DNA from 3 places in the Colwellia sp. 5_MG-2023 genome. Region 3 is predicted to be linked to each of the others. Evidence: predicted binding sites of a transcription regulator. Region 3 holds the regulator's gene; each other region holds the start of a gene.
What was found. Region 3 encodes LexA, which represses DNA repair genes until DNA is damaged. Its sites were predicted from a motif close to TACTGTATNNNNATACAGTA; they were not measured.

Region 1 (10,370 bases), on a different contig from region 3:
TTATATGCCACATATTCACCGCTTAATTGGTTTACGAAACGTAGGCGCATGAAAATTAAAGTACGTAAATTCAGTGATGACTCGAACATGAGTTTGTATAATGGTAGCGGTATAGGTTTGCTTAAAATAAGTGACAAAAATCAAAAAATAGAAGCATTTGTTATTAATGCGGATACTGGTGATTCTATAGAATTTACTAAGGTATAACATTAAGATAACGACGACATTTTAACACTTAATGATTTAATAAATGGTAAATATCATATACTCATCAATGCTAGGATTTTATACCTAAATGACAACAAAGAAGAAAAGTAATAAAGCAGAAAATACTGTTAAATCAAAGCAGGGTAAAAATGTTAGTAAACCTCAAAGAGCATGGTTGCGTCGCATTACTGTTATAGGTGTAAAACTTGCAATTGCGCTTTTTTTTACGCTGGCTATTTTTACTATTTACCTTGATGCAAAAGTGCAGCAAACGTTTGAAGGGCAACGTTGGCAAGTACCTGCACAAGTCTATGGTAAAATTGAATCGTTGGTAATTGGTGAGCGACTCAACCTTAACCATTTAGCACAATCGTTAAAATTAAATGGCTATAAAAAAGTAAGAACTGTTACTGCTTCAGGACAGTATGCTCAATCAGCCCATCGAATTATTATCTACCGTCGTCCGTTTGTTTTTCCACAAACACATACCGTTACTACGACTGATGCCATTCAACTAACAATTGATGTTTCCGCGGGGAAAATAAGTCAGCTTTTTATTGATGATGTTCCCGTAACTTCATTACAGGTAGAGCCCATATTACTCGCTCGATTAGTCCCTAATAACAAAGAAGATCGTATCTTAACGGCTTTAGAAAATACTCCTACGTTATTATTAGATACATTATTACTGATTGAAGACCGTGAGTTTTATCATCACCAAGGTATTTCTCCTTTAGGTATCTTACGTGCGCTTTATAATAATATTATTGCAGGGCGAACTGTTCAAGGCGGGAGCACGCTAACTCAGCAGCTAGTTAAAAATATGTTTTTAACGCAAGAACGTACCCTGACGCGTAAAGTGAAAGAAGCAATAATGGCTATCATTATTGAAGTGCGCTATAGCAAAGATCAATTACTTGAAGCCTATATTAATGAGGTTTATTTAGGTCAACATTATGCGAATGGTATTTATGGGTTTGGCTTAGCAGCTAAATTCTATTTTGGCACAACACTTGAAGAATTAAATAGTGCACAAATAGCCTTGTTAGTTGCACAAGTGAAAGGGCCAAGTTATTACGATCCATGGCGAAACCCTGTTAGAGCAAAAGAACGTCGAGACTTGGTTTTGAGACTTATGTTTGAAGAAAACTTTCTTACGGTCGAAGAGTTTAAACAAAGGGTTAGTTCGCCGTTATCAATACGTAAAAATAGACGCTTCAAAGCGCAAGAGTACCCCGCTTATTTACAAGTAGTACAGCAAGAGTTAAATCAATTGTTACCCTCTGTTCAGCAAAAAAATGGTATTCGCGTATTTACGGGGTTTTCTCACTTATCACAGCAATTTCTAGAACAAACGGTTACCAGTCAGTTAACGGCACTCGAACAAAAATATAAGCAAACTGATTTACAAGCTGCAATGATTGTGACCGATATTAACAGTGCTGAAATTAGGGCATTAGTTGGCGATAGAAAAGCTGGTTACGCAGGTTTTAATCGGGCAATAAATGCGAAACGTCCTATAGGATCATTAATCAAACCGGCTATTTATTTAGCGGCTTTAGAGCGTTATGAACAATTTAATTTTGCTACTTTATTGGCAGATGAACCTATAACCTTAACAAATGGCGTAGATACAACTAGTAAGCAAGGGAGCCAAGCCGAAGCTGCGTGGCAACCTAAAAACTATGATGGCAAGTATCGTCATCAAGTACCGTTAATTGATGGTTTAGTCAATTCGCTTAATATTCCTACTGTCAATTTAGGTATGGCTTTAGGGTTAGATAATGTGGCCAAAGCGATTCATTTATTTGGTTTTGACGAAGATATTGTTATGAGACCGTCAATGCTACTGGGGGCGATTAACATGTCACCTTTACAGATTAATCAGTTGTATTTATCGCTGGCTAATCAAGGCTATGCTGAACAGGCGCATACAATTAACATCATTACGTCCAACAAGGGGGAAACCCTATGGCAATATCAAGCGAGTAATGCTCAAGTTATTTCAACGAATGCTGCTTATTTAATGGATTATGCTTTAACGCAGGTTACTAAAACAGGCACCGCCAGATCACTGACTTGGCGATTAAAAAATAATGAGCTAGCGGGAAAAACAGGTACCAGTAATGATTTACGTGATAGCTGGTTTGTTGGATATGATGACCAGCATTTAGTTACTACGTGGTTAGGTAAAGATGATAATAAACCAACTGGCTTAACCGGAAGTAGTGGAGCTTTGGTATTATTTTCTGACTTTCTTAAAAAGCAAGGCGTTGTGAATAAAACGCGCATTAAACCTGAGGCCATAGCGACAACCTTATTTGAGGAAAAAACAGGGCATGCAGTGTCAGATCAGTGCGATAATACTAAAGCTTACCCTGCAATATCGGCTGGAATAACAGTAAAAGATGGTTGCTTGAAAGAAAAAGTAGATGAACGATCTTGGTTTGAAAAGTTATTTTCTGATTAATATCACCTTATACCATGAAGTAAACTTTAAATATTTACTAGTAAATGATAACCCAATAACTGTTTTTATATACAGCTTGTTATTTGTTGTGATATTGTTAGTTTATTAACAATAAAAATTTTATTTTTATTGAGCTCTCTTTTAATACCAATTTTATTAATTAAGTGAGCAATTTTATAGGTAAAAAAATTGCCAACAAATAGAAGGCATTTATTTTAATAACTAGTGGTTATAATTATTAAATAAATAACGATGTCGTTGGTGATCTTAGCAAGTAGAAATGATCATATAGCTAGTAAAAATTGGTATAACATGACTAAGGAAGAATAATGGCAGTTGAAAGTCGATTCGTCGTCATTAGACACGGGGTGGAGGCAAAAACATTTATGGATAAGAAATCAGCAGATGAATATGACAAAATGTTGGATATGGCTGATAACTTGGCTGATGTATTTGCGCAATCACCAATAGAATTAAGTGACAGTGTTAGCGAAGAACTGAGTATTTATTTAGCTCAACATCGCGAAGAAGTGCTAGTTGCTTTACTTGCGAAGAAACCTGCAAGTAAAGCTCCTACCAAAAAAGCACCTAAGAAAGCCGCTGATAAAACTCCCGAAAAGGTGGCCGAAAAAACAGTTGAAGCAAAACCAGCAAAAGCAGCGACTAAGTCAGCTAAATTAACTAAAGAGAATTGATTTTGTAACGCAAAATCAAAGATTATCATGATTGATTATCAAGTTTTACGCAGTCATCGTAAAACACTTTCGCTGCAGGTAAAACAGGGGCTGGTTTATGTTCGTGCCCCTCATCATGTTGATGAAAAGTTTATTAGCCTCTTTATTCAGAAAAAAAGCGCATGGTTGAAAGCTAAAATTACCGAGCAAAATCAAAGTGCTGATCTTTGTTGTGATTTTACTCAGGGCTCAAAGCTATTTGTATTTGGTCAACTGGTTACACTCAATATTATATTTGCTGATACAGCTGAAAAATTAGATCCAAAAAGTAATGTTGTACTTACCGAAACCACGAGCGAACAACAAACCCTTACTGTTAAATTACCAACACGTATTCAACGTAAACAACTCGATGAATTAAGCTTGGCTATTGCCGTTAAAAAACAACTAGAATGCTATTTTAAACAGCAAGCTCAAAATATTATCTTACCGAGAGTAGAGTATTACGCAAAATTAACCAAGTTAAACTATACCTCAATAAAAATAAGACAATATCGTGCTCGTTGGGGAAGCTGTAATAATAAAGGTGAGCTGAGCTTTAACTATTTATTAATGATGCTACCTAGGCAAGTTATTGATTATGTTATTGTGCATGAATTGTGTCACTTGCGTTATTTAAATCATTCAAAGTACTTCTGGCAATTAGTGGCCAAACACTTTCCCGATTATATTGAAGCGCAACAATGGGTAAAAACGCATCAGTCAGCGTTGTATTGGCAGTCTCCTGTATCGAGTTAACGTTTGCATAAATTCTCATCGACCCAGTTAGCGATAGCGCCTATTGTCTAATGTTTTTCCTATCATTTTATTGGTTGCTCTTGTAATTAATAAACTATGAATATGCAAGTAACGCTAGGTGCATAAAAATCACGCTGTACTTGAACATTTATTAATATCAATGAATATATAGCTATCCTTGAAGATTACTTAAGTGACAATATAGTTGATCAATTAACCACATATAACTTTTTTTTAATATATATGCATATACTATAACTTTTTATTCTCTTTCTAATTGGTCAATAAATGTTGACACTATTAAGTAAATCAGGCATTTTATGACCCATGAATATTACCTTTAGCCAAATTATTATTATTATAACCACCACCACCCGAATAGGATGATGGTTGCAGGCTGACGTGTAAAAAAAATAATTTTATCGAAGCTCGTAACCTGCAAAGGTTACGAGTTTTTTGCTTTCAAGAAAGGGAAAAAATAATGCGTGTACTTAAATTTGGTGGCTCATCGTTGGCATCAGCTGAGCGTTTTCGTCAAGTTGCTGATATCATCAAAGACAAAAGCCAATTGACCAAAGTTGCTATCGTTGTTTCAGCACCCCAAGGTGTTACTAATCATTTGGTAGCTATGGCTGAAAATATTACTGATGAAGCAAAGTTAATCACCGATTTAGGACATTTCAAACGTGCTATTACCACCATTATTGAAGACTTGTCTGCAAGTTTAAGTAACTTTAATTCACATCATTGTGAACAGGCATTAGCTAATTATGAGCATCAGCTACAGCGTTATATGCAAGGCGCTACAATGCTTACTTATTGCCCTGATCATATCCGTGCTCGAATTATTAGTACAGGCGAGCGATTAAGTGTTGCCATTCTTGATTCAGTTTTACAATCTCAAGGTTTACAAGTTTCGTTACTTTCACCTGAAAAATTCCTTTGTACTAATGAATCGTCATTAAATGCTGTGGCTGACTTAGTGCTTTCTAAAGAGAAGTTTTCAATAGAATATGAAAAATTGAATCAGATCTCATTAATGCCAGGTTTCATTGGTATTTGTCTCGGCAAAGATAATAAAGAAGATCAAGTTACTACACTAGGACGTAATGGCTCTGATTATTCTGCAGCCGTTTTAGCAGTATGTTTACAAGCAGAATGCTGTGAAATTTGGACAGATGTTGACGGTGTTTATAATGCTGATCCTCGTATGATTAAAGAAGCTAAACTTCTTGATTACTTGTCTTATCAAGAAGCAATGGAGTTATCTTATTTTGGTGCAAGCGTGTTACATCCGAAAACAATTGGTCCAATCGCTCAATATCACATCCCTTGTTTAATCAAGAATACCAGTAATCCAGCGGCACCGGGTACACTCATTTCAAATGAAAATGATCAGCAAAAGCGCGTTAAAGCGATATCTAATCTTGATGATTTAACTATGGTTAATGTTTCAGGACCAGGTATGAAGGGTATGGTAGGCATGGCAAGTCGCGTATTTGCTACCATGAGTAGAGAAAACATTTCGTTAGTATTAATTAGCCAATCATCAAGCGAATATTGTATTAGTTTCTGTATTCATTCAGCGGATGCTCAACAAGCTGAAGAAAGCTTAAAAGAAGAATTTGAACTTGAATTGCTTAATGGCTTACTTGAGCCGATTGCCCTAAAAGGTCAATTATCTATTGTGTCGCTAGTGGGTGATGGGATGCATCATCAACGTGGTGTTGCCGCTAAATTCTTTAGTTCATTAGCACAAGCACGCGTTAACGTCGTTGCTATTGCTCAGGATTCTTCAGAGCGTAGTATTTCGGTAGTAATAGAAGAAAGAAAATGTACTGCTGCTATGAAAGTTAGTCATCAAAACTTCTTTTCACATAAACCAGCAATTGATGTGTTCTTAGTTGGTTGTGGTGTCGTAGGTAGTGAGTTAATTGCACAAATTTCACGCCAACAAGAAAGCTTGAAAAAACAAAATATCGCCTTAACTGTTTATGGTATCGCCAATTCAAAAGGTATGGTCTTTGCAAAAGAAGGTATTGATTTAGATAACTGGCAAGAAGCGATGGCGCAAGGCATTGAAAATAAAAATGCCGTTGAAGTTAATGCTAAAAACTTAAAAACTTTTGTTAGTGATAACCACTTAATTAACCCTGTTTTAGTTGACTCAACATCTAATGAAGCATTGGCTATGAGCTATGTAGATTACTTGGCGGAAGGTTTTCATGTTGTGACACCAAACAAAAAAGCCAATACTGATTCATGGGAATACTATCAACAATTACGTAGTACCGCACAAGCAACTAATCGTCGATTCTTATATGAAACAACGGTAGGTGCAGGTTTACCAGTAATCGATACCTTACAAAGCTTGATTAAAGCAGGCGATGAATTATTACGTTTTGAAGGTATATTATCAGGTTCGTTATCTTATATTTTTGGCAAGCTTGATGAAGGTATGTCTTTATCAGAAGCAACGGCTATTGCTAAAACAAATGGTTTTACTGAGCCTGATCCTCGTGACGATTTAAGTGGAATGGATGTTGCGCGTAAATTATTAATTATGGCGCGTGAATCTGGCATGCAGCTTGAACTTTCTGATATTAACATTGAATCAGTATTACCAAGTGATTTTGATGATAGTGGTGATGTTGATACTTTTATGAATAACTTATCAAAACTAGACGCTGCTGTGAATGCTCGTTGTGAAGCCGCAAAAGCCGAAGGAAAAGTGTTACGTTATATTGGTAATATTGTTGATGGGAAATGTCAGGTTTCTATTGAAGCGGTAGATGCTAGCCATCCACTTTATAGTATTAAAGATGGCGAAAATGCATTGGCAATACATAGCCGTTATTATCAACCACTACCATTTGTTTTACGTGGTTATGGCGCTGGCGCTGCAGTAACAGCGGCTGGTGTTTTTGGTGATATATTAAGAACACTAGCGTGGGAGCAACAACACTAATGTCTACTTTATCTTCTTCATCAGTGAGTACCTCTGTTTTCGCTCCAGCTTCTATTGGCAATCTTAGTGTCGGGTTTGACGTATTAGGCGTAGCTGTTAAACCTGTTGATGGCACTTTACTTGGTGATGTTGTCACTGTAGAAAGCGCAACGGAAGACAGTTTAGTCGTCGTTGGTGCTTTTGCTGATAAATTACCTAAAGAAAAAGAAAATAATATTGTTTGGTCATGTTTGCAATTGTTTAATCAAGCATTGGTTGCCCAAGGGCAAACCGTTGTTACTGTTAAAATGACCTTAGACAAAAAAATGCCTGTAGGTAGTGGGTTAGGCTCTAGTGCTTGTTCGGTAGTAGCAGCACTTGCCGGCTTAAATACTTTTTACAGTAAACACCATAATTTCAGCTTTGACGAAAAAACTGTATTGAAAATGACCGGGCAAATGGAAGCGCAAATTAGCGGTAGTTTACATTATGATAATGTCGCACCTTGTTACTTAGGTGGTCTACAGTTAATGGTGCCAGATAGCGAAGTTATTAGCCGAGTTTTACCTGGTTTCAATGATTGCTATTATGTTATGGCTTATCCTGGTATTGAGGTGTCAACTAAAGCGGCTCGTGATGTATTACCGACAAGTTATAGTCGTGCTGATGTGATAAGCTATGGTCAAAATTTAGCAACGTTTGTTGATGCGTGTCATCGACAAGACAAAGCGCAAGCATTTTCAGTATTAACGGATGTTGTTGCTGAACCCTATAGAGTTAATTTATTACCGAAATATCAACAAGCCCATGATTATTTAATGGCTGAAGGCGCTCACGCGGTTGGTATTTCTGGTTCGGGCCCCACATTATTTTGTATATGTGATAACGAACAACAAGCACAACGTTATGCGTTATGGCTTAAAGAAAATTATTTACAAACAGCACTAGGCTTTGTACATGTTTGCAAAGTAGATGAAGCGGGTGCAGTAGAAGTTTAATAGCATGGCTATAAGTCGCTAAACATATTTAAGAATTAGTAGGATAAAACAGTGAAATTTTATAACTTAAAAGAAAATGACGAGCAAGTAAGTTTTGCTCAAGCAGTTAAGCAAGGTTTAGGTAAAAATCAGGGGCTGTTTTTTCCTGAAACTATGCCTAAATTTGACAATATCGATGAATTATTAGCACTGCCACTTGTTGAGCGTAGCGTTAAGATTTTACATCCTTTTGTCGAAGATGACCTTAGCGAAGCTGAATTAACCCAAATTGTTACAGATGCTTTCAATTTTCCTGCTGTGTTACAACCTATTAGTAACGATCGTGCTATTCTCGAATTATTTCATGGACCAACATTAGCATTTAAAGATTTTGGTGCCCGTTTTATGGCGAAATGTTTACAAGCATTTGTTGCCAAAGATGCTAAAGCGACAGGTGAAACGAAGCCGTTAACAATATTAACAGCTACTTCTGGTGATACTGGTGCTGCTGTTGCTCATGCTTTTCATGGTATTGATAATATCCGTGTAGTAATTATGTACCCTAAAGGTAAAATTTCACTGCTTCAAGAAAAAATGTTTACTACCTTAGGTGGTAACATTGAAACATTGATGGTTGATGGTGATTTCGATGACTGCCAAGCATTAGTTAAAAAATCTTTTGACGATAAAGAGCTAGCTAATACTATTGGTTTGAACTCTGCTAATTCAATCAATATTAGCCGTTTATTAGCGCAAATTTGTTATTACTTTGAAGCTGTTGCTCAACTTTCTCGTGCTAAAAGCGATTTAGAAAATATTGTTTTTTCTATTCCAAGCGGTAACTTTGGTAACTTAACTGCTGGTTTGTTTGCTAAAGCAATGGGTTTACCAATTAAGCGTTTTATTGCCGCAACTAACTTAAACGATACTGTGCCACGTTATTTAGAAACAGGTGAGTGGACCCCTAATACCACGGTTGCTACTATTTCTAACGCAATGGATGTGAGTAATCCTAATAACTGGCCGCGTGTAGAACACATGCTTAAGTCAGGTATTGTTGAAGATGGCTGTGTAACATCAGTTTCAATTGACGAAGAGCAAACACAATCTACAGTTATTGGTTTAGGTAAGTTAGGTTATATTAGCGAACCACATGCAGCTGTTGCTTATAAAGCATTAAAGCATAGTGCTGAAGAAGGTGAGTTTGGCGTTTTCTTAGGAACTGCTCACCCTGCTAAATTTAAAGATGTGGTTGAAAGTATTTTAGGTCAGCCTTTAGGGTTACCAAAAGAGCTAGCAGACTGTGCAGGCGAGCCAATCTTATCGCAAGATATGAGTACCGACTTTGCAGACTTACGTGCTTATCTTTTAAAGTAACACACAGAAATAAGCGTTTATTATGATCAAACCTCACTGGCAGCAGATAATTAAGCATGAACAATTGCAAGATTACTATTGCCAGCTACAGGCTGAAATTACTTATCAAAGAGCGCAGGGAATTACTATTTTTCCTGAAGAAAAAGATGTTTTCAGAGCATTTGAGTTTGCAGACTTAGCAGATGTAAAAGTGGTTGTGTTAGGCCAAGATCCCTATCATGGTGTTTCAGGAAAAGCGGCCTTAAAACAAGGCATGCCTGATGACATTCCTCAAGCTCATGGTTTAGCTTTTTCTGTTCAGTCTGGCGTCAAAGTCCCACCTTCATTAGTGAATATATACAAAGAATTAACTACCGATATTGAAGGTTTTGTTACGCCGAAACACGGTAATTTAACCGCTTGGGCCGAACAAGGTGTTTTATTATTAAACACTGTGCTGACAGTACAGCAAGGCATGGCGCATTCACATGCTAAGTTAGGCTGGGAAGCTTTTACCGACAAAATAATTGAACAAATTAATCGACACAATAAGGGCTGTGTTTTTATTCTTTGGGGCGCTCACGCACAAAAGAAAGGGCGCAATATTGATAACGCAAAACACCTTATATTAAATGGTCCTCATCCATCACCGCTATCCGCTTATCGCGGTTTTTTTGGCAGTCAGCCTTTTTCCAAAGCAAATAATTGGTTGGTAGCGCAAGGTGTCGCTCCAATAGATTGGTGCTTAAATGCTTAACGTTGCTCAAAATGTTGGTTTTGGGGATAAGTGTTGTAGCATAGCGGTATATATTGGTAATCAGCCACCAATGGAGCAATATCAAGAATTAAATCAATTAACCACGCTTAGCTCAGGTGATATTGCTAATATAGTGCAACATTGCGGTAACGGCTGGCGTAAGGTTTTTAATGTTTACGCAAAG
Region 2 (10,370 bases), on a different contig from region 3:
AGAAAATACCTATTATGTCATTTGCTTACAAGCAGGTAAGTTAGTTTTTTTATGTTACTGTGCAGCAGCAACCCCAACAATAGAAAACGCATGGCTTGAACATGTTTTTAGTCAAAATAATTTACCTGAGAGCGATATTCAATCATTATTGTCTGGTAGAGCAAATGAGAGTTTTGCTAAAGGTCGACAAATATGTAGCTGTTTTAATATTGGAGAAAAAGAAGTTATTAACGCAATAAAGTCGGGGTGTCATTCAATTAGCCAGTTAGGCGATAGATTAAAGTGCGGTACTAACTGTGGCTCTTGTAAGTCAGAATTAGGTGTGTTGCTTGGTGAACATCAGGAAAATAAAGAAGAAATAGTGTTAACCATGCTTTAAGCAGGTTTCAATCACGTGCCAAATAACAATTAGTTTTAAAAAATGATTTGTCCACGTCAGGTTAAAGCTGGTTAGCTATATTACTTCTATTATGGTTACTAGTACGCTATACACTCATACTTTAGTTGACTATTCCGTGGCTTCTAACGGGCTAGTAGCATCATCTAGACTAATTCGGCGCGCTTCACTTTCCAGCAAAACAGGAATATCTTGCTCAATGGCATAAGCTAATTTATCAAATTTACAAATAAGCTCTTGCTGCTCTTTATTATAATCAAGCTTCCCTTTACACACAGGGCACGCTAATATTTCCATTAACTTTACATCAAAAGCCATAATTTCATTCTCTTCATTGGTTATATCTTTAAGTAGAATCAGTTCACTTCTACCTTGGTAATTAAATTAACTAATTAGTTACTAGCTAATTTTATAACTAAACTAATAATTAGCTTAATAGTTTAACTCGTCACTATCGTCACTTTACTTAAAAAAACTTTATACTTTAAAGCTACTTATAGCCTGAATTAATACTTCTTTGTCTTGCTCTGAAAACTGGGCACTAACAGGTAAATACCACCAGTTTTCTTGTGCGAAGGTTCGACATTTTACCGCATCTTTCTCTGTCATTAATAGCGGTAAATCGGCTTTAAATTCAACAAAATCATCAACAGAAAAGTTTTTATGGTCGATAAAGCCTTGCTCTATTGCTAAATTAAACCCTAGCGTTTGTAACGTATCAAAAAAACGCTGCGGTTCGCCAATGCCAGCAATGGCATTAACAACTTGCCATTGCTGAATAAAATCAGGTAACAACATTTTTTCACCTGTTGTTACCTGAATTAATTCACAGCCAGCTAATGCCATAAATAAAGACTTATTCACTAACTGTTCGGTATGGTCTGAGTTATTACCATTGTAAATAATCAAGTCAGCGTCTTGTATGCGCCAAAGTCCTTCTCGTAAAGGACCAGCAGGCAACAGTAAGCCATTACCAAAAAGACGCTTGGCATCAATAATTACCAACTCTAAATCACGTTTTAATCGATAATGCTGTAAACCATCATCACTGATGACAATATTACACCCTTGCTCAATTAACTTTTCTGCATTAGCAACACGATCAGCGCCGATAACAACCGGAATATTACAACGTTGATAAATTAAAAGCGGTTCGTCACCTGCTTGATAACTCGTGCTATTTTCATCCAATAAATAAGGATAAACGTCAGCTTGACTGCCATAACCACGAGAGATAACACCAGGCTTTAATCCTAACACTTTCGCAAGTTCAACTAAGTGTATAACAACAGGAGTTTTCCCATTGCCACCTACGCTAATATTACCCACAACAATAACAGGAACGTCAACTTTATACGATTTTAATAAACCAAAACGAAAAGCGACTCGCCTTACTAAACTTATTAAATAAAATAATCCAGTGAGTGGTAATAATAAAGGGACAAGCCAATATTTTGCAGAGTGTTTTTTAAACCATACTTTTTCAATTAGTCGCACACTAACTCCACTCTTCAAATTGAGCACTGATAGCACAAAAAAATAGCATCACTTTACGATTCAAATTGAAAACGATGTAATTGTGCATATGCACCTTCTTTACCAAGTAAACTTTGGTGATTACCTTGCTCAACGATTTTTCCTTGTTCCATTACAATAATTTTATCTGCATTTTCAATGGTTGATAATCGATGAGCAATAACAATAGAGGTTCTATTTTTTTGTAATGTTTGCAACGCATCCTGAATATGACGTTCAGATTCAGTATCTAAAGCACTGGTTGCTTCATCTAAAATTAAAAAGGGCGCATCACATAATAAAGCTCGGGCAATAGCCACACGCTGCCTTTGACCTCCAGATAACAAAGCACCATTCTCACCAATATTGGTTTGTAAACCTTGCTCCATCTTCTCAGCAAACTCCATCACGTGAGCACTTTTCGCTGCAGCGATAATCTCATCGATACTTGCCTCAGGTTTCCCGTAGGCAATATTGTTAGCCAAACTGTCATTAAATAACACAACATCTTGTGAAACATAGGCAAATTGTTGTCGTAAGTCGTTTAAATAATATTCTTCAATATTCACACCATCGATAAGTATTTCACCTTCACTAGCATCATAAAAACGTAATAACAGTGCACTCGCTGTTGATTTACCACTACCAGATCGCCCTACTAACGCTAAGGTTTCACCGGTATCTAGTTCAAATGAGACATTTTCAAGCGCCCACTTAGCTGGAGTAAGTGCATTTTTATCAAAATCATAAGCAAAATTAACCGACTTAAAAGCAATTTTACCCTGTGCTTTAGTTAAATGTTTACTACCAGTATCCTTTTCTTTTTCTTGATCTAATACAGAGAAAATACTAACACAAGCAGCCATGCCTCGTTGAAATTCACTATTAACATTAGTTAGCATTTTTAATGGTCTGAGCAACATAACCATGTAAGTAATAATACTCACAAAGCTACCGGCAGAAATACTGTCACGTAAAGTTTCAGAGTTAACAGCATAAAAAACAAAAGCTAAAGCAAATGACGCTATAATTTGGATAACCGGCACACTAGCAGATTTTGCCGCGACTAATTTCATACGCTGATATCGATTTTGGTCATTTATCTGCTGAAATCGCTTAAATTCTTCTGCTTGACCACCAAAAGTTAATACAACTTTATGGCCATTAAAAGTTTGCTCTGCTGCCGTCGTCACTTCCCCCATCGCACCTTGGATATTTTTACTTATTTTACGGAAACGTTTAGAGACTAAATTAACAATAATAGTAATAATTGGCGTGATCAGTATAAAAATAGCCGAAAGTTGCCAGCTGATATAAAACATTAACCCTAGTAATCCTAGAACAAACGCACTTTGTTGCACAATAACCAAGATAGATTTACTCACAGAATTCAAAACTTGCTCGGTGTCATAGGTTAATTTAGAAATTAACCCTCCGGTTGACTCCTTATCATGAAAAGCCACCGGCATTCCCATGATATGCTCAAACAAGCTTTGCTTAAGATCGGTGACCACATTATTTCCTACCCAAGCTAAGCAGTAATTAGCAACAAAGTGAAAAATTCCGCGAAAAACAAAGGCTGCCACAACAAAAACAGGCGCCCATTTCATAAAATCAGGATTACTGCCAGCAAGTCCTTCATCAATTAACGCTTGTAACTTTGACAAAAAGTAAACATCGATAGCTGCGTAACCTAACATACCAATAATAGATACAATAAAACCAAGTTTATAAGGTTTAGCATAACCAAAAAGACGCTTGAAGTTTTGCCTTGTTGTGCCGTTTGTTGAATTTTCCATGGGAGAAGTTATTTCACTATATCTGAAGGATATTATAATGAGCTGATTTTAACGTAGTTTAAGTCAACAACCAACTAATCAAAGCGAATTTGCAAACCAAAACGGCCATAAATCCTCGTGATAAGTATATTGAGTAATACCCTTTTCTGATAAATCTAAAACGATTTGTCCCGAAGTAGCACTATTAAGCATTTCAATATTGTTTGACTGATATCGTTCTACAACCTCAGTAACAGGCATACGCCAACGATTTAAATATCCAGCACTGACAATAGCAAGCTTAGGGTTAACATGACTAATAAAAGCATCGCTTGATGAAGTTTTCGATCCATGATGAGGTACAACTAACACCTCAGCCTGTAATTGTGGATACTGTTCAACAAGTTTACGTTCAACTTTTCTAGAGATATCACCTGTTAATAAAACTCGGTTATTTTTATCTGAAATAAGTAACACGCAAGAATCATCGTTATTATCGCCAACTAAGCTATCAGGCCATAAAAATTCAAACTTTACCTTTTGCCAATAAAATTCTCGTCCTTGTATGCAGTGACTGTTTTTATGAGCGTTACCACTTTCACTGTCAACGTTATAAATAAGCTCTTTAATTGCAATTGACTGCTTTAAAATTGCTAACCCGCCAGCATGATCGTTATCGCTGTGGCTGATAATCACTTTATCTAACTGAGTAATTCCTGAGTATTGCAAATACGGTAAAATCACAGCATCAACCATATTAAAACCACTTTTATATGCTGCACCCGTATCGTATAAAATAGCATTATCATCACGTTTCACTAATATTGATAAACCTTGACCAACATCAAATACAACTAATTGCCAATTATTAAGGCCATCATCTGATTTATCACTCACTTTTAACATGAGTAAGAAGAAGATAGCGCACATCAACGTGATGCTCATAGCTTTAGAAGGAAGTTTTATTGTTGCTTGAAAAAATATTAAAAATACACTTAATATTCCAAACAAAACGATCAAGCTAACATCAAAACTTGATAACCTAATTATCGCCCACGAGACATTTGATAAATAAGTCAAATAGTGCCAAAGAAGCATTATTGACTCTAAACAGATAAATATTACAACCTGAGATAATTCTGGCGAAATCAACATAACAAGCACTGATAATAAGCACAAAGGAATAACGATAACACTCATCCAGGGCACTGCAATAATATTGGCTAATAAAGCAACAAGGGATATTTGTTGAAAAAATATGGCACTAATAGGCATTAAAAATAAGGTTAAACTTAACTGAATAACCACCAGTCCTTTGATAAATAACCACAATTTATTGCCTGATGATAATAAACTTTTAAAACGCCACAATGTGATAAAAATAATAATAACGGCATACACTGATAACCAAAAACTTGCGGTAAATAAACTAAAAGGCGTTGTTAAAGTGATCATAAACAAAGTAAGTAATAACCAACGTTTGATAGATACTTTTATACCTAATAGTCTTGAGCACCAATAAAGACTAAGCATGACAAGTGCTCGAACTGTTGGTAACGAAAAACCAGCCAAGTAGCCATAACTTAGCGCTGCCACCATACTTAAAGCAATAGCCAAATAGCGACTGTTTATTCTTTGAATCTTGTGACTATTGACAAAGAATCTCAGTGGTAGGTTTTTCATTAAAAACATGAATAAAAAGAATATTCCTGTTGCTACCAATCCAATATGTAAACCTGAAATAGCAATAAGGTGCCCTGTGCCTGTTGCTTGTAAAACCTGCCATAACGCTTGACTTAACTCAGTACGAGAGCCAAAACCTAATGCTAGTAATAAAGGAGACAAATCATGTTTTGGTAATAACTGTTGATAAGAACTAAAACTTTGCTGCCGTACAGAGACTTCATCTATAAGTACCCTGTTGTCTTTATTATTGACAACATAACCTGTCGCACTTATTTGTTTACTATTAAGCCATGTCTGATAACTAAAACTTCCTAAATTAGCTAAACCATGCGCTGGCTTAAATTTAACCTGCAAGCTAACTATTTGACCTTGTTGTAAAGATAACGTTGCATTATTCCAACTTAACCTGAGTTTTAATGCGTTGGTTAATTGGTTATTATTAATGTGAGTTACGTTAATATTAAACCGTATGCGATTTTCAGGTGACAACTTTTTACTTAAAGGATCTGGCAGCTCCCTTAGAGGTGAATGTAAAGTGAGAATATCTCCTTGTACCCACTGTGTTGTACTCGATAAAGCTAAAGCATCTAAATTATTTTTTTGCCATAATTGTTGAAAATTTACGGCATGAAATAACATCCAGCTTGCACCAAAGAGTAAACCTGAGCTTAGTCGAAAGGGTTTAAAAGAAGGATTAATACGTGAAGAGTAATAAAAAAAGGTAATAGATATAAATATAAGTGAAAATAGCACAAAAATATCTGGCACTATTGGTGAGAATAATGAGAATATAGCACCCAGAAAAAAACACGCTAACCACCAGTCCATAGTGAATAAAATACTTCCTGTATCAATTGCTGTGTAATCAATGTATTAACGAATAATCGACGATAAAAACTTGAATCTAATAGTAAGTATATGCCAAAAAAACTAATTAAGCGCATAATGCCAGACAATCAGCGTATCAAAGACAATAAACACTTAAGAATCTTTGGTGCTTTATTGCACAATCCTAACTTATGGCATATGAACCGTCATTCAGTAGCAAAAGCTTTTGCTGTTGGGCTGTTTTTCGCTTTTATTCCAGTACCTTTTCAAATGGTGTTAGCTGCAGGTACAGCCATTATGGTACATTCAAATTTACCACTTTCAGTTGCTTTAGTTTGGTTAACAAACCCGTTCACCATGCCTGCAATCTTTTATTTTTGCTATTCTGTCGGCGCATGGTTAATAAGCGCTCCTGTTCATGATTTTAAGTTTGAAGCAAACTGGCAATGGATAGCAGATAGTTTATCATCAATAGGTCCTGCATTTTTATTGGGCTGTGGCGTATTAGCCATAATTTTTTCTGTGTTAGGCTATTTTGGTATGCAACTCTTATGGCGTTACAGTGCGGTTAAAGCATGGAAAAAACGTAGCAAGAATGAAAAATAACTCAAAAACATCGTAATCCTAAATCAATTAGGGTTACGATGGCGCTAGATAAAATCAAATTATTAACGAGATAACGAACAATTTACTTCGGCTCTGGTCGCGTGATTGAAAAATGCTGATATGCCCTATCGGTAGCAATTCTGCCACGAGGTGTACGCTGTAAGAAGCCTTGTTGAATCAAAAATGGCTCAAGAACATCTTCTATGGTTTCGCGCTCTTCACCAATAGCAGCAGCCACATTATCAAGTCCAACAGGCCCTCCCATAAATTTGTCAATAATCGCATGTAGTAGCTTTCTGTCCATAATGTCAAACCCTTCATTATCAACTTCTAACATATCAAGAGCTGATGCCGCGGTTTCTTGATTCACTAGACCATGAGTTTTAATATCAGCATAGTCCCGTACACGACGTAACAATCGGTTAGCGATACGAGGTGTACCTCGAGAGCGGCGTGCAACTTCAAAAGCCCCTAGCTCATCAATATCTAAATTTAGAAAATGTGCTGAACGTTTAACAATACTGGTTAAATCTTCAACATTGTAAAACTCTAAACGTTGCACAATACCAAATCTATCTCTTAGTGGCGATGTTAACGCACCAGCTCTAGTGGTAGCACCAATTAAAGTAAAAGGCGGTAAATCTAATTTTATAGAACGAGCAGCAGGCCCTTCCCCAATCATGATATCAAGTTGATAATCTTCCATTGCAGGATAAAGTATTTCCTCAACTACAGGGCTTAACCGATGGATTTCATCAATAAAAAGAATATCATTTTCTTCTAAATTGGTTAACAGTGCCGCTAAATCGCCTGCCTTTTCTAACACAGGGCCAGAAGTGGTTCGAATATTAACGCCCATTTCATTAGCAACAATATTGGCTAAGGTTGTTTTACCTAGACCTGGAGGCCCAAAAATAAGTAAATGATCTAGGGGCTCTTCGCGTTTTTTAGCCGCAGGAATAAAAATTTCCATTTGTGCTTTAACATGAGCTTGCCCAGTATAGTCAGTGAGCATTTTAGGACGAATGGCACGATCAACACCTTCATCTTCAATACTTGCGACAGGCTCAATTAAACGATCTGCTTCTATCATTTTTATTTCCTATGATTACCGACACGCTTTGCGTTGCAATAATTAATATTATTTATGTTAGTAAAGGTTCTGCTTTAGGAGAGTACAGTGGCAGTATGAGTATTTACAACATCGATTTTAAAGAAAGGCGTATAATATCCTCGCTCGACATACCTTCATTATAAACAGCTTTAACAGCTTTATCTGCTTGTACTTGTTTATAACCTAATGAAATAAGAGCATTAATCGCGTCACCTTTATTATTACGGAAGGGATCATTCACAAAAGTATTTTCGGTGGTCAATTGTACTGGCATTGCATCCGTTGCTGGTGTTAACGAAGTGACTTGCCAGTCCTTTAAGCGATCTCGCATTTCAATTAACAAACGTTCAGCTGTTTTTTTACCGACCCCAGGAATTTTAACAATACCAGAGACATCATCATGGGCAACATAACTCACAAATTGATCAGCTGACATTGCTGATAATACCGCTAAGGCTAATTTAGGGCCAACACCATTCACTTTAATTAATAACCGAAAAAGCTTTCGTTCCGTCGTATTAGCGAAACCATACAATAATTGTGCATCTTCACGAACAACAAAATGAGTGTAGATAATCACTTGCTCATGCAATTCAGGTAGTGCATAAATACTTGTCATTGGCATAGTTACTTCGTAACCAACACCTGCACACTCAATGAGAATTTCGGGGGGGAATTTTTCAACTAAAGTACCAGATAAACGACCAATCACAAGATAAACCTAAAGAAAATAATTAATATGACAAAATCATACCACTAGATATTTATACAGTAAACTATTTTAATTCTGATAATATTTTAGTTAGTTTATATTTTCTGATAGTTTAGACTGTGAAGAACCAAAATACAGTGAATACAATTTTTCCTTATCGTTTAACTAAACGAGCAGTTACTAAAAATCAATTATTTACCAACAAGTATTAAGCATACAAATACATTATGAAAAAGACTTCTTTACCCAACAGAAAAATAAACATGGCTATTATTGGCAGTAATTTTATTGTAGATACTTTCTTAACTGCAGCAACAGAAGTGGAAGACTTTAATTTTTACGCCATATATTCTCGTCAACAAGCTACAGGTGAAGCGAAAGCCTTACAGTATGATTATATAAATGATGGTAAAAAAGTAAAAGTATTTACTGATTTAGCAGTAATGCTTGATGATGATAATATTGATGCCGTATATATTGCGTCTCCAAATAGCTTTCATGCCAAGCAGGCGATTCAATGTTTGAATGCAGGAAAACATGTATTAGGTGAAAAACCGAGTGCTTCAAATAGTAAAGAATTGAGTGAGATATTATCTGCCGCAATAGAAAATAACTGCTGTTTTATGGAAGCATTAATGAGCTTACATCTACCAAACTTTTCATTGGTCAAACAGCATATTTATCGTATTGGAAAGCCGCGTAAATATTTTGGCCAATATTGCCAATACAGTTCAAGATACTCCCTAGCGCTCGACTCTTTAGCAAAAAATAAATTAACGCCAGATAAACCAAGTCAAATACCGAATACTTTTTTACCCGAGTTTGCCAACGGCGCATTAATTGATATTGGTATATACCCACTTTATCCTGTTGTCGCTTTATGGGGCGAGCCTGACACTATTTCTGCCCAAGGCGTAAAACTCGAAACAGGAGTAGACGGTGCTGGTGATTTACAACTAAATTATGGAGATAAGATCGCTAATATCAGCTATTCAAAAATAAGTAATGGTGAAAACTTTGTAGAATTTCAAGGCGAATTAGGTCGATTAAGAATTGAATTTGTTGCATTAATGAGTAAAGTTGAACTGTTTTTGAATAATGGCAGTTATGAGTTACTCAGCATGAATAAAGGCACAAATTCAGATAAAGGTGTAATTGAAAATCATCAACCAATGAGTTATGAAATATCACATTTTATTGAATTAGTTCAAGCACATAAACACCTAAATAAACCAGTGAAAACAGTAAATATTGACGCTTTACAATCACCAGTAACCACCTGGGAATTAAGCAGACAGGTAATATCAATTATTGACCAAGCACGAAAGAAAATAGGGGTTATTTACCCTAATGATTAATTCCATTAGTTTATTTAAACTAATGGAATTAATTTAACTTAACTAAACTTAACTAAATTTGGCATTAGTATTAGTTAAGTATTATCTTAATCTTCTTCTCACTGTCTTTTGTGCTTGTCCGGTGAGTTTTGCTAAGCTTTCATGGCTATTAGCATGGCATAATGCCACGGCTAATGCATCGGCTGCATCGGCTTGTGGTGTGCCAGGTAACCTAAGAATAGTTTTGACCATATGTTGCACTTGGCTTTTATCGGCAGCTCCTGTGCCAACAACAGCCTGCTTAATTTGCCTTGCGGAGTATTCAGCAATCAATAAATCATGATTAGTTGCTGCAACGATAGCAGCCCCACGAGCTTGTCCTAATTTAAGTGCAGAG
Region 3 (10,370 bases):
CATACGCCTTAACAAAGAACATTATTAGGCGAAGGTGCTCGACATCACCGTAGAGGCGAATTTATTCGCCTTAATAAAAAGAACAGGCGACTGAAGTCGCCCCTATATTCACCCTACATACGCCCTAACAAAAAACATTGTTAGGCGAAGGTGATCGACATCACCGTAGGGGCGAATTTATTCGCCTAATAAGAACAGGCGACATTCGTCGTCATTCCTTACCTTTTTAGGTACGCCTGATAGCCGTGGTCGCTACCGTTTAGTTTTTTAGTTTGATTAGTGGCTCACTTTATAATTAAGTGAGCCACTATCTTTTATTACTGTAGATCAAATGCTTACTCGCATTCTCTTCTGGATTGGCACTCAATTAATATTGATTAACTTGTTTTCTGCTTTCCCAAAATTATTTTGTTCAAATAAAACTGATAAATACGCATGTGTATTTATCAAGCCTGTTCATTAAAGTAAATGATCAGGTTTTAAACTGATTCATTCTCCTATCACGTTAATTATATTGATAATTTTAAGTCCATATTCTAAGAATATGATCCTAAGGTTCTTAGTAACCTCTTGCGTTTATTAGTTGGCTGTATATAATGACAGTTGTGAATAAATACAGGTCTTTACCTAGAAAGGAAAAGCTAATGCTAGCAACAAATGAATTAAAGCCGTTAACTAATCGTCAACAACAAATATTTGACTTGATTAAAGATAAAATTCAAGAAACAGGAATGCCACCTACTAGAGCCGAAATAGCGAGTTTTTTTGGTTTTAAATCTGCCAATGCAGCAGAAGAACATTTAAAAGCATTAGCAAAAAAAGGTTATATTGAAATGTTGCCAGGAACATCTCGTGGCATACGGTTATCTGAGCAGTTTATTGAAGAAGAAGGTCTTCCTCTTATTGGTAGAGTAGCTGCTGGTGAGCCAATTTTAGCCGAAGAGCATGTTGAAGAGCATTATCAAATGAGTGGTAGTTTATTCCACCCCGTGGCTAATTACTTGTTACGAGTAAATGGTGAAAGCATGAAAAATATTGGTATTTTAGATGGTGATCTATTAGCAGTACATCAAACAACTGACGTGCAAAATGGTCAAGTGATTGTTGCTAGAGTAGAAAATGAAGTGACAGTAAAACGCTTCAAACGTGATGGTAATATCGTCTATTTACAAGCTGAAAATGAAGATTTTGAACCTATCAAGGTAGATCTTAGTTCTCAAGATTTCTACATTGAAGGGCTTGCTGTTGGTATTATTCGTAACGGCAATTGGATGTAAGTTTTCTTTTTTATATTTTTTAATTGTTGCTATACCTTAGTGACAATTTTTATTAGTTATATTCACTAGCTTTATTTTATTAAATAAAAACCTCTCAAATTTGGTTGTTAAATAATCAATTAATAATTATTGATTATATCAATAGCCAAAATTCCCCTAGACTATACCAGTCATGCTATAGAGACAGCTTAGAGTAGTTACTCTATTGATTATATTAGCTTTTATCTAAATTATAATTTGACCTAGGTTAAGTTTTGAGCGATTCTAGAAGGTGAATCGAACAAATTAATACCAATTTCATTAATTAAGTGAACAATTTTATACGTAGAAAAAACAGCCAAATACAAGGCATTTATTTCAATAACTAGTTGTTCTAATTATTAAATAAATAATGATGTAGTTGGTGATTTTAGCAAGTAGAAATGATCACATAGCTAGTGAGATTGCTATAACTAGCAAAAAACTGAATAAGAATAAAAAAGACGTCAATGCGCTAATTCGATAGCTAAACTTAAATATTTACGCTTATGTCATTTGAATTAGTCATATCACGTCAGTTAATTTAATAAATTTCAAATTAAGTGCTTAATTAGAAAATAATAATAACTAAATTAACAGATCATCAGTTAAATGATTTTTGATGTACATTGCTGCTTTTCTGTTTTCTATTTTTATATGTTGTTTTAAACGGTGAATTATTACACCGATTTTATTTAAAACGAAGTAAATATTGATAGGGGAGAGGTTGAGTGAATAGAAGTAATCAACGTTGGTGGATGGAAATTTGTCTTGTTTGTTTAAGCTTATTTTCCAGTTCAGCTTGGTCAGATTCACAGTTAAATTTGACTAAAGGCGTAACGGCAGTTAGTAGGGAGGTGTATGATTTACATATGCTAGCACTCTACATATGTACTGGTATTGGGGTTGTTGTTTTTGGAGCGATGTTTTGGTCTATGATCTTCCATCGTAAATCAAAAGGAGCAAAAGCAGCTGACTTTCATGAAAGCACTAAAGTAGAAATACTCTGGACGGCAATTCCTGTCGTTATTCTTATCGCAATGGCCGTTCCGGCAACTAGTACCTTAATTGACATGGAAAATAATGATAACTCCGATGTCACTATTCAAGTTACAGGCTCGCAGTGGAAGTGGCATTATAAATATTTTGATCAAAATATTGAATATTACTCGGTATTGTCTACCCCGCGCGAGCAGTATGAAAATCAGGACGGTAGCTTTAGTGGTAATGGTGCTCTAAAAGGAGAAGATTACTTACTTGAAGTGGACAAGCCTTTAGTTATTCCTGCTAATAAAAAAGTGCGCTTTTTAATTACTTCTGATGATGTTATTCATTCTTGGTGGGTTCCTGCTTTTGCTGTTAAACAAGATGCTAATCCCGGCTTTATAAATGAAGCTTGGACAAATGTTGATGAGCCTGGAGTTTATCGCGGTCAATGTGCTGAGCTTTGCGGCAAAGATCATGGTTTTATGCCGATTGTAGTCGAAGTAAAATCTAGCGAAGACTATGATAAATGGTTGGATGAACAACACGCATTGACTGCTCAAGCTGAAAATGCAGAGAAGGCATCATTAAGCTCTTCTATGAGTAAAGCAGAACTAATGCAGCTTGGCGAAACCGTATATCTTGCTCATTGTGCTGCATGTCATCAGCCTACAGGATTGGGCTTACCTCCTACATTTCCTGCACTTAAAGGGAGTGCTATTGCCACTCAAGGCTCTATTGAAGAGCATTTAACTTTAGTCATTAACGGCAAGGGTATGATGCCTCCGTTTGGGAAACAACTCAGTTTAAAAGAAATCGCCGCGGTTACTACATTCGAGCGTAATGCTTGGGGTAATGAAACCGGTGATTTAGTACAAAGCTCAGATGTTAAAGCGGTAAGCGAGGAGTAAGAGATGACGACACATACAATAGATGAATCGCTTGATGATGCACATCATGATCATAAAATGAAAGGTATTAAGCGATGGTTATATACAACAAACCATAAAGATATAGGGACTCTCTACTTATGGTTTTCTTTTATCATGTTATTAACTGGCGGTGCTTTAGCTATGGTGATCCGTGCTGAATTATTTCAGCCAGGTTTACAAATAGTAGAGCCAGACTTTTTTAATCAGTTAACTACTGTTCATGGTCTTATAATGGTTTTTGGTGCCATAATGCCAGCATTTACCGGTTTTGCTAACTGGATGTTGCCCATGATGATTGGTGCGCCGGATATGGCATTACCGCGAATGAATAACTGGAGTTTTTGGATTCTTCCTTTTGCATTTGCCATTCTGCTTAGTTCATTTTTTATGGAAAGCGGTGCGCCAAATTTTGGTTGGACATTTTATGCGCCTTTATCGACAACATATTCAAATGGGAGCACGGCATTTTTTGTTTTTGCTGTTCATATTATGGGGGTATCTTCAATTATGGGCGCAATTAATATTGTTGTGACTATTATGAATATGCGTGCACCGGGTATGACTTACATGAAAATGCCATTATTCGTTTGGACATTTTTCATAATGGCTTATTTACTCATTGCTGTTATGCCGGTGTTAGCGGGTGTTGTTACTATGGTGTTGACCGATACTTATTTCGGAACTAGCTTCTTTAATGCTGCTGGGGGCGGTGATCCTGTAATGTTCCAGCATATTTTTTGGTTTTTTGGACACCCTGAAGTTTATATTATGATTTTGCCGGCATTTGGTATTGTTTCAACTATCATTCCTGCCTTTGCTCGTAAAAAGTTATTTGGTTATAGCTCTATGGTGTATGCCACTGGCTCAATTGCACTGTTGTCATTCATTGTTTGGGCGCACCATATGTTCACCACGGGAATGCCTTTATTTGGTGAGCTGTTCTTTATGTATTGTACTATGCTGATTGCCGTGCCCACAGGTGTGAAAGTATTTAACTGGGTCGCAACAATGTGGCGTGGTTCAATGACTTTTGAGGTACCAATGTTGTTCTCAATTGCCTTTGTGATTTTGTTCACAATTGGGGGGTTTTCTGGCTTAATGTTGGCATTAACTCCCGTAGACTTTCAATACCACGATACTTACTTTGTGGTTGCGCATTTTCATTATGTACTTGTAACTGGCTCATTATTTTCTATTTATGCCGGAGCGTATTTTTGGTTACCTAAGTGGACAGGGCATATGTATAGCGACTCCCTTTCTAAATGGCATTTCTGGTGTTCATTAATTTCAGTCAATCTACTCTTCTTCCCAATGCACTTTTTAGGTTTAGCTGGCATGCCTAGACGTATTCCGGATTATGCATTGCAATTTGCTGATTTTAATAAATGGGTCAGCATTGGTGGTTTTGCTTTTGGTTTATCACAATTGATTTTCTTAGCCGTTGTTATTAAGTGTATTCGAGGTGGAGATAAGGCCCCAGCTAAACCATGGGATGGGGCTGAGGGATTAGAATGGACCGTGGCAAGTCCAGCTCCATATCATACCTTTAGTACGCCGCCTAAGGTGGATTAGTTATGAGCGATAATACCGAGCAAAAACTTGTTAAACCGAATAACAGTAAAGTTATTAAAAAGTTAGTATTCATGGTATTTGCTATGTTTGGTTTCGGGTTTGCACTTGTACCTTTGTATGATGTTTTTTGTGATATTACGGGCTTAAACGGTAAGACCAATGATGTAGCCGTAGTTTATTCTGATAATGGTATTGATACGTCACGTACAATAAAGGTGCAATTTATTACGCGAATGGCGAAAGGAATTCCTTGGCAATTCGAACCTATAATTAATGAAATTTCTGTACACCCAGGTGAAATGAAATTCGTTAATTTCTTTGCTAAAAATGAAGCGAATCATGATATTACAGGGCAAGCTGTTCCTTCTGTTTCGCCAGGCTTAGCCGCTGGATATTTTCAAAAAATAGAGTGTTTTTGTTTTGAGCGGCAACCATTAAGAAGTGGTGAAGAAGTCGAGATGGGTTTACAGTTTTATGTTGATATTGATTTGCCTGTGGATATTCACACCCTGACATTATCATACACTTTGTATGATATTACTGAAAAAAAAGACTCATAAACTATTTATCACGCTTATAAATATTATGAGTAAAAGAGGTAATAAAAATGACAACCAAAGAATATGAAAGTTATTACGTACCATCACAAAGCCATTGGCCAATTGTAGGTGCAGTTGCATTATTTATGATTGCTGTCGGGGCTGCTAATTATGTTACCGATATTAAAAATGAAGTTAGTGGTTATGGTGGTTATTTGCTACTAGCGGGAATTGCTTTAGTCATTTATATGGTAGTTGGCTGGTTTAGTAATGTTATTAATGAATCGATGGCTGGAAAGTACAGTCGTCAAATGGATAATTCATTTCGACAAGGAATGAGTTGGTTTATTTTTTCTGAGGTTATGTTCTTCGCTGCCTTTTTTGGCGCACTATTATACGCACGTACTTTTTCTATACCGTGGTTAGATGGTGCTGGAAATAATGCGGAAACAGCGGCTGTTTTATGGCCAGAGTTTACTGCTAGTTGGCCATTAATTAAAACACCTGGAGGCACCGAAACTACTGCTATGGGATGGTATGGATTACCATTAATTAATACTATCCTATTATTAACTTCTTCCATTACCGCACATTTTGCCCATGTTGCGCTAGAAAAAAATAAGCGACCACAGCTAAAAGCTTGGTTAGGATTTACTATTATTTTAGGTTTGACCTTTATTAGTCTACAAGTTTTAGAGTATTCCCATGGTTATTCTGAAGAAATGCAACTGTATTTAACAAGTGGGATCTACGGTAATACCTTTTACATGTTAACTGGGTTTCATGGTTTACATGTAACACTAGGCTGCATTATGTTAATTGTTATGTTCTTTAGAGTGTTAAAAGGACATTTTACACCTGAAAATCATTTTGCATTTCAGGCAACAAGTTGGTACTGGCATTTTGTTGACGTAGTGTGGGTACTACTTTTTCTATTCGTCTACATTTTGTGATGTTAAATACTTTGCTAAATCCGTAATAACTGCATTGAAGGTACTCATTAATTGGCGTCAACTCCGTGCCTTCGCTTTGCTCTAACGAATTTATTTATCAAAAATTATAAAAATATTAACTTTAATAAGGTCTTGGGTTTGGTGTAATTAGGCCGGTGAGTAACCCTATTAGTATTAAAATCACTATCGCTACCGAGACCATTAATCTCCGGCCAATGTATTTAGTCATAGAAGGTTGGTTTGGATCGGGCTTTTTATTCATAATAAATAAAGCACGAAAGAGGTTGTAAACCATGAATAGCATAAGTGTGATAATAATAATTTTAAATAACATACACTCAATATCCTAAGTATTAACTTGTTGTAAGGATTTTATTTTTGATGCCAAGTAGTACACCCTTAAGTATTGATCAAAAGCGATCAAATTATTTTAGTAAGCATAATTTACTTTGGCTAGTCTTTACTGTGCTCGTTTTTTCAACATTAGTAAAGCTTGGCTTTTGGCAAATTAGTAGGGCATTAGAAAAAGAGCAGCGATTAGCACAGATTGACAAACTAAGTGCTAAAAAACCAATCTCACTAAGTCAGGTTTTAACCCTCTCAAATAATGGAAGTTCTTTAAATAAAATCAACGATTTCCCTGTATATATCGAAGGAAGCTTTGATGAAGGAAAAGTATTCTTATTAGATAACCAAGTGAGTAAAGGGCGTTTAGGGTATCGGGTCTACCAAGTAGCAGAAACAAGTAAACACGCAGTATTGGTAAGTCTTGGTTGGATACAAGGATCAATAAATAGGCAAGAAATACCGGATGTATCAGCCTTGAGTGGGCAATATAAATTTAAAGGGCATATTCGTTTAATAGAAGTAGGTATTCAATTAGTAGAGCAAGTATTTTCTCAAGCAAGCTGGCCATTAAGAGTGCAGCAAATTGAATTAGATAAGTTTTCAGCTTTACTCAAGCGAGAGTTATTGCCTTTTGTTATTTATTTAGACGAAAGTGAAAAAATAGGCTTTGAAAAAAATTGGCAACCTATAGTGATGCCACCAGAAAAACATCGTGCTTATGCTTTTCAGTGGTTTAGTTTGGCGATAGCTTGGTTACTTTTAATGTTATGGGCTAAGTTTAGTATAAGTAAGGGTGATAATAAAAATAATAGTAAGGCGAAATAATATGAATTCAGTACACAATGAAGTATCAGGTGTTCAAGAGGCAACCATTAAAAAGAGTAATCGTCGAAGCTTTTTATTGATGATTGTTGTTTTTTTGTTACCCGTTATATTGGCTAAACTTGCTTTAGATGGCGAGTGGTTGGCAAAAAGTGTAACGAATAAGGGGACTTTGTTAACTGAGGAGCTAACGCTTGATAAATTAGGAATCGACAATTCAGCGTTTGAACATCAGTGGCTAATTCTTTATAGCCTCCCATTGAACTGTGAGGAAAACTGTCAACATACTTTAGAGTCTGTTCATAATACTTATGTAGCTTTGGGTAAATATATGCCTAGAGTTACCCCTGTTGCTCTGTATCAGTCTGTGCTGTCTAACGATCAACTGCAACACCTTTCACAAAGTCAGTGGCAGCTAGTAGCAACCCCAAGTAAAGCTAAAACAATTATAACAGAGCAAAAAATATGGTTGGTTGACCCCCTTGGTAATGTTTTTATGAGCCATGAAATACCTAATGACACTAAGCAATTACCACATTTCGGTAAACAGATTTTAGCTGATATGAAAAAAATTCTTAAATATTCAAAGGTTGGTTAATATGAGCAATGTAGCACTGAATAGCGATCACACTAATATACTTAGAAAGTTAGTCATTCTGAGTATTGTGTTAGCGTTTATTGTTATTGCTTTAGGTGCATATACAAGACTGACGCATGCAGGACTAGGCTGCCCAGACTGGCCTACTTGTTACGGACAACTTGATGTACCTAAAACAGCAGAGCAAATTGCGAAAGCTGAATTAGCATTTCCTGAACGGCCCGTTGAGCCTCATAAAGCTTGGAATGAAATGATCCATCGATATTTCGCTGGTGCATTAGGTTTGTTTATTCTCGCTATTGCTTTTTTGTCATTTAAAAATCGTCATCAAAACACACCTTTACGCCTACCTTTACTTATTTTAGCGGTTGTTATTTTTCAAGCTGTATTAGGTATGTGGACAGTAACCATGATGTTAATGCCAATAGTGGTTATGGCTCACTTACTTGGCGGCTTTACTACTTTGAGTTTGCTATTTTTGTTGCATTTACGTTTACGAAAAACTCAAATAAGCGTCAGTGAGGCTCCAGTAAAAAAATATGGCAGCTTTGCTTTGCTTGGTATTATTGTTTTGGTTGGGCAAATAGGATTAGGGGGCTGGACGTCATCTCATTATGCTGCGTTAAGTTGTGTTGAATTACCTATTTGTCAGCCGGGCTGGCAAGAGCAACTGACTTTTGAAAACTCTTTTGACTTAGTGCCACCCGCACAGGAAAGTTATGAATTTGGGCACTTGCCTCATGAGGATCGTGTCACTATTCATGTGACGCATCGTTTTGGCGCTATTATTACTACAGTCTATTTAACTTGGTTGATGATAATGGTTTACCTTAGAGCTAAAACCAACGCCCTTAAAGTAGCAACATTAGTTGTAGGGGTTGCTTTAACAAGCCAGGTTTTACTTGGAATTTCTAATATTGTCTTGTCATTGCCGCTTGGCATTGCTGTTGCGCATAACGTGGTAGCGGCCTGCTTAATGTTAACGCTTATTAATTTAACTTATCGCTTGTACCATAGAGTATAAGGTAAGGAGATATAATGTCTGATGAAGTGCTAAATAATACAAAAATACCTACTATATCGATTTCTAGGTGGCGAGCTTATTATGATATTACTAAGCCAAAAGTAGTTGCTTTGTTAGTATTGACCGCGTTAGTTGGCATGAGTTTATCTGTGCCAGGCGGTTTGCCTTGGCAACTATTGCTACCTGCTATGTTAGGTATTGCGTTATTGTCATCTGCAGCGGCGGCAATTAATCACATTGTCGATGAAAAGATTGATGCGGTTATGGGCAGAACACATAATAGACCTTTACCTGAAGGTCGAATCACCACTAATAATGCCATCGTGTTTGCTTTTAGTATTGCCTTATTGGGTTTCATTCTACTCTATGGGTTAGTTAATCCATTAACGGCTTACTTAACGTTATCAGGGTTAGTGGGCTATAGTTTTGTTTATACCTTATATTTGAAGCGTGCAACTCCACAAAACATTACTATTGGCGGTCTCGCTGGTGCTATCCCGCCGTTACTAGGTTGGACAGCTATGACAAATGAAATTCATCCACATGCCTTGTTATTGGTTCTATTAGTTTTTACTTGGACACCGCCGCATTTTTGGGCCTTAGCCATTCATCGTAAAGATGAATATGCGAAAGTGAATATCCCCATGTTACCTGTGACGCATGGTATTAGCTTTACGAAAACCCAGATTTTACTTTATACCGTATTGTTATTTATTGTGGGTTTATTGCCTTATTTAGTTGGCATGAGTAATTGGCTATACTTAATTGGTGCTGTAGTACTTAATGCTATCTTTTTTGCTTATGCGTGGAAGCTTAAATTTAATGCTGATGAAAATACGGCTATGGATACATTCAAGTTTTCTATTATCCACTTGATGTTACTATTTATTATTTTGTTACTTGATCATTATTTATTGCCAATAGGCTAGAGAAACTAAGGTATGAAAAATTATGTAATTTACATCGGCGGTTTTATTGCCGCTGTTATTGGAGTCTTGGCATTTCAACAAGTCAATAATGTTGAGCAACCAGAGCATGCTTTGTATTATCAACAGCCCAGAATAATTAAGCCCTTTGAATTAACGGATCATACCGGTCAGTTATTTACTAAAGCTCAATTAAAAGATAAGTGGTCACTGGTATTTTTAGGTTATACCTCTTGTCCTGATATTTGCCCTACTACATTACAAAATTTAGGTTTCATTTATGATGATTTAAAAGCGATAGCGAGCAACAGCCAAGTATTGTTAGTAACTGTTGATCCACATAGAGATACTCAAGAAAAATTAAACCAATATATACC

Region 1: Q4496_RS15085 (YebG family protein) is a predicted target of LexA. The motif match lies at 2,735-2,754, and genes of this name have one in related genera.
Region 2: ruvA (Holliday junction branch migration protein RuvA) is a predicted target of LexA. The motif match lies at 8,679-8,698, and genes of this name have one in related genera.

The regions. Positions count from the first base shown of each region.
Region 1 covers NZ_JAUOPW010000027.1:35,948-46,317, forward strand. The annotation lists gene Q4496_RS15075 (alkaline phosphatase family protein) at 1-207, shown strand, start outside; gene mrcB (penicillin-binding protein 1B) at 296-2,677, shown strand; gene Q4496_RS15085 (YebG family protein) at 3,007-3,372, shown strand; gene Q4496_RS15090 (M48 family metallopeptidase) at 3,400-4,149, shown strand; gene thrA (bifunctional aspartate kinase/homoserine dehydrogenase I) at 4,631-7,117, shown strand; gene thrB (homoserine kinase) at 7,117-8,094, shown strand; gene thrC (threonine synthase) at 8,146-9,450, shown strand; gene ung (uracil-DNA glycosylase) at 9,473-10,186, shown strand; gene Q4496_RS15115 (hypothetical protein) at 10,179-10,370, shown strand, end outside.
Region 2 covers NZ_JAUOPW010000001.1:327,741-338,110, forward strand. The annotation lists gene Q4496_RS01310 (nitrate reductase) at 1-379, shown strand, start outside; gene Q4496_RS01315 (Trm112 family protein) at 509-715, opposite strand; gene lpxK (tetraacyldisaccharide 4'-kinase) at 875-1,894, opposite strand; gene msbA (lipid A export permease/ATP-binding protein MsbA) at 1,948-3,711, opposite strand; gene Q4496_RS01330 (DNA internalization-related competence protein ComEC/Rec2) at 3,790-6,204, opposite strand; gene Q4496_RS01335 (DUF2062 domain-containing protein) at 6,295-6,810, shown strand; gene ruvB (Holliday junction branch migration DNA helicase RuvB) at 6,893-7,903, opposite strand; gene ruvA (Holliday junction branch migration protein RuvA) at 8,007-8,636, opposite strand; gene Q4496_RS01350 (Gfo/Idh/MocA family protein) at 8,894-9,994, shown strand; gene ruvC (crossover junction endodeoxyribonuclease RuvC) at 10,076-10,370, opposite strand, start outside.
Region 3 covers NZ_JAUOPW010000013.1:90,652-101,021, reverse strand. The annotation lists gene lexA (transcriptional repressor LexA) at 645-1,277, shown strand; gene coxB (cytochrome c oxidase subunit II) at 2,027-3,190, shown strand; gene ctaD (cytochrome c oxidase subunit I) at 3,194-4,783, shown strand; gene Q4496_RS10660 (cytochrome c oxidase assembly protein) at 4,786-5,343, shown strand; gene Q4496_RS10655 (cytochrome c oxidase subunit 3) at 5,391-6,275, shown strand; gene Q4496_RS10650 (DUF2909 domain-containing protein) at 6,397-6,609, opposite strand; gene Q4496_RS10645 (SURF1 family protein) at 6,657-7,448, shown strand; gene Q4496_RS10640 (hypothetical protein) at 7,450-8,043, shown strand; gene Q4496_RS10635 (heme A synthase) at 8,045-9,067, shown strand; gene cyoE (heme o synthase) at 9,082-9,996, shown strand; gene Q4496_RS10625 (SCO family protein) at 10,009-10,370, shown strand, end outside.